DNA from 3 places in the Streptomyces sp. NPDC096311 genome. Region 1 is predicted to be linked to each of the others. Evidence: riboswitches for the same ligand, from Rfam matches in the RefSeq annotation. Region 1 holds a riboswitch; each other region holds the start of a gene.

Region 1 (2,258 bases):
GCGGCCTTCCCGCCGTACGCCGACTCCGCGGTGCCGACGGCCGTGTTGACCGCACCGGCGGAGACACCGGTGCCCACGGGCATACCCGCGGCCAGGGGCATTCCCGTGCCGAGGGACATGTCCGCGCCGGGAAGCATGCCCGTGGTCAGGGGCATCCCGGTGCCGAGGGACATGTCGGCAGCGAGAGGCATCCCCGCACCCATGGTCATGTCCGCGGCCCGCGGTAGGCCTCCGCCGAGGGACATGTCCGCGCCGGGAAGCTTGCCCGTGGTCAGGGGCATCCCGGCGCCGAGGGACATGTCGGCACCGAGCGGCATCCCCGCACCCATGGACATGTCCGCACCGGGCGACATGCCCGCGGCCAGAGGCATCCCCGTGCCGAGGGACATGTCTGCGCCGAGCGGCATTCCCGTACCCATGGACATGCCCGCACCGAGCGGCAGCCCGGTGCCGAAGGACATGTCCGGGCCGAGTGCGGTCGACTGCTGTCGCTGCCACTCCTCCGCGGCCTGCCGGCGAGCCTGATCCTCCGGGGTGGGCCAGACGGCCTCGGCCGGACGTGACTCGATCGCCGCGGGCCCGGGGTTCCAGCGCGCGGCGTGCTGGGACACCAGATCACGGGCCAGCGCCAGCTTGCGCTGGATCTTCTCCTTGGACGTCTTCAACGAGGACTGCCCCGGCCCGGCGGGCAACGCGGGCAGCAGGGCCGTGGCGGCCTCCAGTGCGGGTTGCGGCGCAGGCTCCGGCGCGGCCGGCAGTGCGGCGACGGCCCTGGCCGTCAACTCGGCCACGGGCCCGGCGGCCGCCTCGGCGGAGGGACCCGCGGTCAACTCCAGAACGGGGCGGGCGGTCAACTCCCGCCCACGGTTGGTGAGCTCGTCCTCCAGCCGCTTCGCCGGGCCCGTGGGCCGCGCCTCGGCCGGGCGGTTCGGCATCCGGTCGGCCGGCAGCCTGGCAGGCGCGGACGGACCCAGCTGCGCGCGCGCCGCGTCGAACCAGGTTCTGGTGATGTCGTCGAGGGCGGGGTCGCGGCGCCCGCGCGCGGTTCCCGGTGCCGGGTTGACGCGGCTTCGGCTCCCCGTGGTCATCGCGCGGGTCCCGTTGACGAACCCGACGGCGTTCTCGGCCTGGTCGTAGAGGGAGCTGATCCGCTGCTGCACCTCCTCGCGGCTCGGACCGTCCGCGCCACTGAGGGCGGCCGCCGCGCGTGCGGAGTCAGGCATGCCAGGGAGGCTGTTGCCTCCAGGGCGCGGGGTTCGTTCCGGCGCCATGGGAGCCGTACTCCTTCCGTACTCCGCCTATTGGGTCGGCCGTCGGGTTCGGGCGGAGGATTCAGGAAGGCTGCCCTACAGCCCTTGCCCGATCGGGCAGTTGGGCCGATTCACCCCAAGGTCGGTTGGGTCCAGGTTCCGGTTGCCACGGGGGCACCGGATTCGGCGGAGGTCGCGCGACCCGGCGAGGTTCGCCGGAGGGAGTCGTGCGGCCTACCGCCAACTTAGCCAATTTGTGTGCCTGATGTGAAGATTGGAGCGCGAACTGTCCGATATGTAATTGTGACCTTCGTCTACGTGTCCCGGCCACGACCAGGATGTCGTACGACCGCCGTGCGCCCCACGGTCGCCGCGAGCGTGCGCAACCGGCGCCAGTCCAAGGGGGGTTGGGCCTCCGGTACACCGGGCCGTTCCTTGGGGACGCGGACGCGCAGGGCGCCGGGTTCGACGCGGCAGCGCACCGGGACGGGCAGGACCAGGGCCTCGCCGTCGATGCCGGCCTCGATCTCCGCGCGGTCGGCGTCGATGACCACCTCACGGGTGGTCAGGACCGCGAGTCCGTCCGGCGCGGGGTCCAGTACGAGCGCGGCGGCCTCGGCCGCGCTGTCCACCGTGATGCCGAGGACACCGAGCAGCCCGGAGTCGAGCCGTTCGCGGCGACCGAGACCGGCCGGATCGTTGGTGCGGTAGGGGTTGTTGCTCACCAGTACGGCCTGCGGGGCGTCGAGCGTCGTGTCCGCGGCGCGAGCGGTCAGTCGCGGCCCGCGCTGACGGGTGAGCAGGTCGGGCAGGAGGTCCAGGATGGTGCCGATCTTGTCGTCGCGGTACGCGGGACTCTGCACGACCGCCGCGTACGCGCCGAAAGAGGCGTTGTTGACGAACGGGTGGCCGCCGGCGAAGCCGAGGTCCACGCGGAGTTCGACGCCGTCGGTGAGGGCGTCCAGGCAGGTCGCCGGGTCGTCGCGGTCGAGGCCGAGGTCCATCGCG
Region 2 (2,258 bases), on a different contig from region 1:
TGCCGCTGTGGATGGCCTTGATCAGCGTGCCGGTGGGGGCCGCGAAGTCGAGGCCGGTGTGGTAACCGGAGGACCACATGGAGCCGGCGTCACCGAAGCGGGAGGTCAGGGTGTACGAGGAGGTCGGCAGCGAGTAGCTCTTGGCGAGCTCGGCGAGGCGCGCGGCCTCGGCCTTCTGCTTGGCTTCCTCGTCCGCCTTCTTCTTCTCGGCGGCGACCTTGGCCTCGGCGTCGTCCTTCTGCTGGGCGGCCAGCGCGACCGCCTTCTTCGCGGCGGCGGACTCGGCGGCGTGCTGGGCCGCCTTGTCGATCTGGTCCTGCTGCGACTCGGCCTGCTGGATGATGCGGGCACGCAGCGCCTCGCCCGCGTCCGTGTTGCCCTGCGCGGCGTCGGCGCTGGTCACACCGGCGCTGGTGAGCGGGGTGGCGGAGCCCTTCGGCGTGCTGGAACCGCCGTCGGATATCAGCGCCTTGGCCGATTCGGTGACCGAGGAGAGGTCGGGCAGCGAGATGGAGACCGGCGGCTTGCCGGGCGCCGCGGTGGCCATGCCGCCCGCGCCGACGGCGGCGATGACGCCGACGCCCAGGACCGTGGAGCTGCGGGCGAGTCCTCCGCCGCGCTGCTTGGAGACGCGGTGCCGGCCACGGAGGGGACGAAGGGAATCCTCGGTGGGGTTCCACTCCTCCCAGGGGCCCTCGTCCTTGCCGTAGGCGTAGCCAAAAGTCTGGGTGTCGTTCGGCGGGAACGAAGTGGGCTGGGCAGGCCGGTTGGACGCCACGTGGGCGTGCTCCTTTCCTTCCTTCTCGCCTACCGGGTTAGCTGACGGGTTCGGAGCAGGAAGGTCTCCTACGCGCGTCAACCCACGGTGTCTCCACCGTGAAAGACGCTCGATTCACCCCAAGTTGGTGGTTCCCCGGTTCCCTCGCGGGATTCGGCGCGTGCGCACGGAGCCGACTCTTGTGACGGCTGGGACGACCGCGCTGCGTTATCGAACGTTAATAGACGCGGGTACCGGATTCCAAGCTGTTCGTACTGATCATTAACCACTTTTGGCCAGGACTTACCGCCCATGACCGGCGGAAATCGGGCGAGTTGGCCGCGCCTCCCTACCTGGCAGTTATTTGACGGTGCATCAGTTGTTATGCGGAGGGGCATCGACCGATCACCCCTCGTGATATCGATCAAGAACGCCCCTTTCCGTGGCTACGGCCGCCGTACGGCGAGCAGCGCCATGTCGTCCGTCAGGGCGCCGCCCGTGTGCAGCCGGACCTCCTCCACGAGCGTGGCCAGCAGGGCGTCGGGGCCGGGGAAGGTCCGTCCGGCCAGGCGCGCGGCCGGATCGTAGAAGCGCCCCTGCACGTCGCGGGCCTCTGACAGTCCGTCCGTGTAGAAGAGGAGCGTGGCCCCGTGCGGGAACTCCGTCTCCTCGGCGCGGTCCGGCCAGCTGCCCAACTCGCCCATGCCCAGCGGCAGCGCGGGGTGCGCGGCGGCGAGCGTGACCAGCGTTCCGTCCGCGTGCAGAAGCAGCGGCGCCGGGTGGCCGCGGTTGACGATCCTCACGAGGCCGCCCTCGTGCGTGATCTCCGCGAGGACGGCGGTGGTGAACCCCTCGAAGGCGTCGAGGCCCTCGCGCCGGGTGCCCTCGCGGGCCAGCGCACGCTCCAGCCGCTGCGCGACCGCCTCCGGTGCGACCTCCTGCTCGGCCGCCTCCCGGAACGCCCCGATGACCACGGCGACGGCGGCCACCGCGTCCATGCCCTTCCCGCGTACGTCGCCCACGGCCAGCCGTACGCCGTGCGGGGAGTCCTGCACCGCGTACAGGTCGCCGCCGATGAACGCGCCCGCCTGCGCGGCCTCGTAGCGCGCGGCGACGTCGAGGCCGCCGATCCGCTGGTCGGGTTCCGGCAGGACGGCACGCTGGGCCGCCTCGGCGATCTGGTGGGCCGAGGCGAGTCGTTCGTCGGTGCGGCGGACGAGGATGTTGATGAGCACGGCCAGCACGCCGACGGTCGCCACGGTGGCGCCCTCCGTGAGCGCGTCCACCTTGAAGACGATGCCGAGCCGGATGTGGACCGTGAGCACCACGGCGAGCGCCGTGACGCCGGTGAGCACGGTGCCGCGCAGCGAGAAGAGCGGGGCGGCCACGAGCGGCGCGGCCGTGAAGAGGGGGCCGGCGGTGAAGGCCATCGGGGTGAAGTAGTCGTAGAACGCGCCGACCAGGATGAGCAGCGCGGGCAGCACCCGGACGAGGCTGCGCG
Region 3 (2,258 bases), on a different contig from region 1:
TCAGCCGCTTGCTGTCGGCGGCGTCGTAGATCGAGAACGAGGAGGTGAAGCCGAGCTTCTTGCTCTCCCGGCGCAGGATCCGCACACACGCGCTGTGGAAGGTCATCACCCACATCGCGTTCGCGCGCGGGCCGACGAGCTGCTCGACGCGCTCCTTCATCTCGCCCGCGGCCTTGTTCGTGAAGGTGATCGCGAGGATCTGGCCGGGGTGGACATGGCGCTCGCCCAGCAGATGGGCGATGCGGTGGGTGAGCACCCGGGTCTTGCCGGAGCCCGCGCCGGCCACGATGAGCAGCGGGGAGCCGGAGTGCACCACGGCCGCGCGCTGGTTCTCGTTCAGCCCGTCCAGCAGGGCCGCCGGGTCCACGGCGGGGCGGGGCGCGCCGTCGCGGTAGTAGGCGTCCCTGCTCGCGGGCGCGTCGAAGCGGCCGCCGAACAGGTCGTCCGGAAGCGGCTCCGGCGCTCCGTCCTCGGGCGGCGGCGGGGGCTCTTCCTCGTGGGCCCCGGAAGGCTGGAGGTCCGCCAGAAAGCTGTCATCAAAGAGGCTGCTCATCGCTCTCCGAGTCTAGGCGGCCCCACTGACAACCCGCGGCCACCCTGAAAACCCGACCGGTTTTCCGCGACGGCACATGGTCTCTTTACGTGACCGCGCCTGATCCCTTTCCACCGGCCTTTCCGCCGCCCTTGCCACCGCGGACGCCGTCACCGTTCAGGATCGTTTCATTACGGTCAGCCACAACCAGTCCCGATCAATGGCCGCCAGGACCAAGGTCACAAAAATGTATCGGGCATATCGCACATCAAACTTCACAGAACACTTATGAGTTGGCTAGCGTGCCGGGCAGGCCGCTCGACCCAACCGGCGAACACCGCCGGGCCGTGCGGCCTCCGCCGAGTCCGGTGCGCCCGTGTGGCAGCCGGAGCCGGGGACCCAACCGACCTTGGGGTGAATCGGTCCAATTGTCCGCTGGGGCAGGGACCGTAGGGCAAACCTTCCGGAAGTACCCGCCCGAACCCGACAGCTAACTCGGTAGGCGGATGACGGAAGGAGTCGCCACCTTGGCGTCGCATCGCAAGTGGAGTCCTACGGGTACGCGCATAGCGGGTATACGGACTCCCGCCCTCGCCACGGCGGCCCTCACCTCCGTGGCCCTGCTCTCCCAGACGGCGAACGCCGCGCCCTCGGCCGACTCCAAGCCGAGCATCGAAGAGGTCGAGAAGAAGGTCGACGACCTCTACCACCAGGCCGAGACGGCGACCGAGAAGTACAACGCGACCAGGGAGAAGACCGCCCAGCAGCGCAAGCGCGTCGACTCCCTCCTCGATGACGTGGCCCAGCGCACCGAGAAGCTCAACACCGCGCGCGAGGAACTGGGTTCGTTCGCCGCGGCGCAGTACCGCACCGGCGCCGCCGCCCCCGACACCGCGAGCCTCCTGCTGGCCGACAATCCGCAGGACTACTTCGACCAGACCCAGCTGATGAACCGTCTGACCACCCGCCAGAAGGCGGCCGTCGACGACTACGTCACTGAGCAGGCCGCCACCACGAAGAAGCGCGCGGAGGCCTCTGAGAGCCTGCAGACGCTCACCACGACGCAGAGCGCGCTGAGGACGTCCAAGGCCGACGTCCAGCGCAAGCTCGCCGAGGCCCGCTCCCTGCTGTCGAAGCTGACCGCCGAGGAGAAGGCGCGGCTCGCGGCGATCGAGAAGAAGCAGCAGGAAGCGGCCGACCGCAAGGCGGCGGAGCTGGCCCAGCAGCAGGCCGCAGCGCAGAAGAAGGCCCAGGAGGCGGCCGCACAGCAGCAGACGGGTTCCGGCACCTCCGGGACCACGGGCTCCGCCGGCACCTCCGGCAGTTCGGCCACCGACTCCTCGTACACCGCCAAGGCCGACAAGGCCCTCGCCTTCGCCCGCACCCAGGTCGGCAAGCCGTACGTCTGGGGCGCGACCGGGCCCGGCTCCTACGACTGCTCCGGCCTCACGCAGGCCGCCTGGAAGGCCGCCGGCGTCGATCTCCCGCGTACCACCTGGGACCAGGTCAACGTGGGCACGACGGTCCCGCTCTCCGACATCAAGCCCGGTGACCTCGTCTTCTTCTACGACGACATCAGCCACGTCGGCCTCTACGTCGGCAACGGCATGATGATCCACGCCCCCAAGCCGGGCGCGTACGTCCGCGAGGAGTCGATCTTCTACGGCGGCGAGTCGATCATCCACAGCGTGGTGCGTCCGGCCTAACGCCTCGCCGCCCGGCACGC

What was found. A riboswitch is a leader RNA that binds a small molecule or an ion and turns the genes downstream of it on or off. The one in region 1 is predicted to bind cyclic di-AMP.
Region 2: it holds a riboswitch for cyclic di-AMP, as region 1 does, so the genes downstream of both, ACIRA5_RS45555 (M23 family metallopeptidase) here and ACIRA5_RS02070 (C40 family peptidase) in region 1, are expected to answer to the same signal.
Region 3: it holds a riboswitch for cyclic di-AMP, as region 1 does, so the genes downstream of both, ACIRA5_RS12415 (NlpC/P60 family protein) here and ACIRA5_RS02070 (C40 family peptidase) in region 1, are expected to answer to the same signal.

Annotation. Positions count from the first base shown of each region.
Region 1 covers NZ_JBIWFN010000001.1:442,253-444,510, forward strand. Annotated here, with positions in the region: gene ACIRA5_RS02070 (C40 family peptidase) at 1-1,223, opposite strand, end outside; cyclic di-AMP (ydaO/yuaA leader) riboswitch at 1,280-1,449, opposite strand; gene ACIRA5_RS02075 (diacylglycerol/lipid kinase family protein) at 1,565-2,258, opposite strand, start outside.
Region 2 covers NZ_JBIWFN010000027.1:22,621-24,878, forward strand. Annotated here, with positions in the region: gene ACIRA5_RS45555 (M23 family metallopeptidase) at 1-778, opposite strand, end outside; cyclic di-AMP (ydaO/yuaA leader) riboswitch at 790-947, opposite strand; gene ACIRA5_RS45560 (PP2C family protein-serine/threonine phosphatase) at 1,204-2,258, opposite strand, start outside.
Region 3 covers NZ_JBIWFN010000004.1:184,929-187,186, forward strand. Annotated here, with positions in the region: gene pcrA (DNA helicase PcrA) at 1-553, opposite strand, end outside; cyclic di-AMP (ydaO/yuaA leader) riboswitch at 880-1,053, shown strand; gene ACIRA5_RS12415 (NlpC/P60 family protein) at 1,060-2,238, shown strand.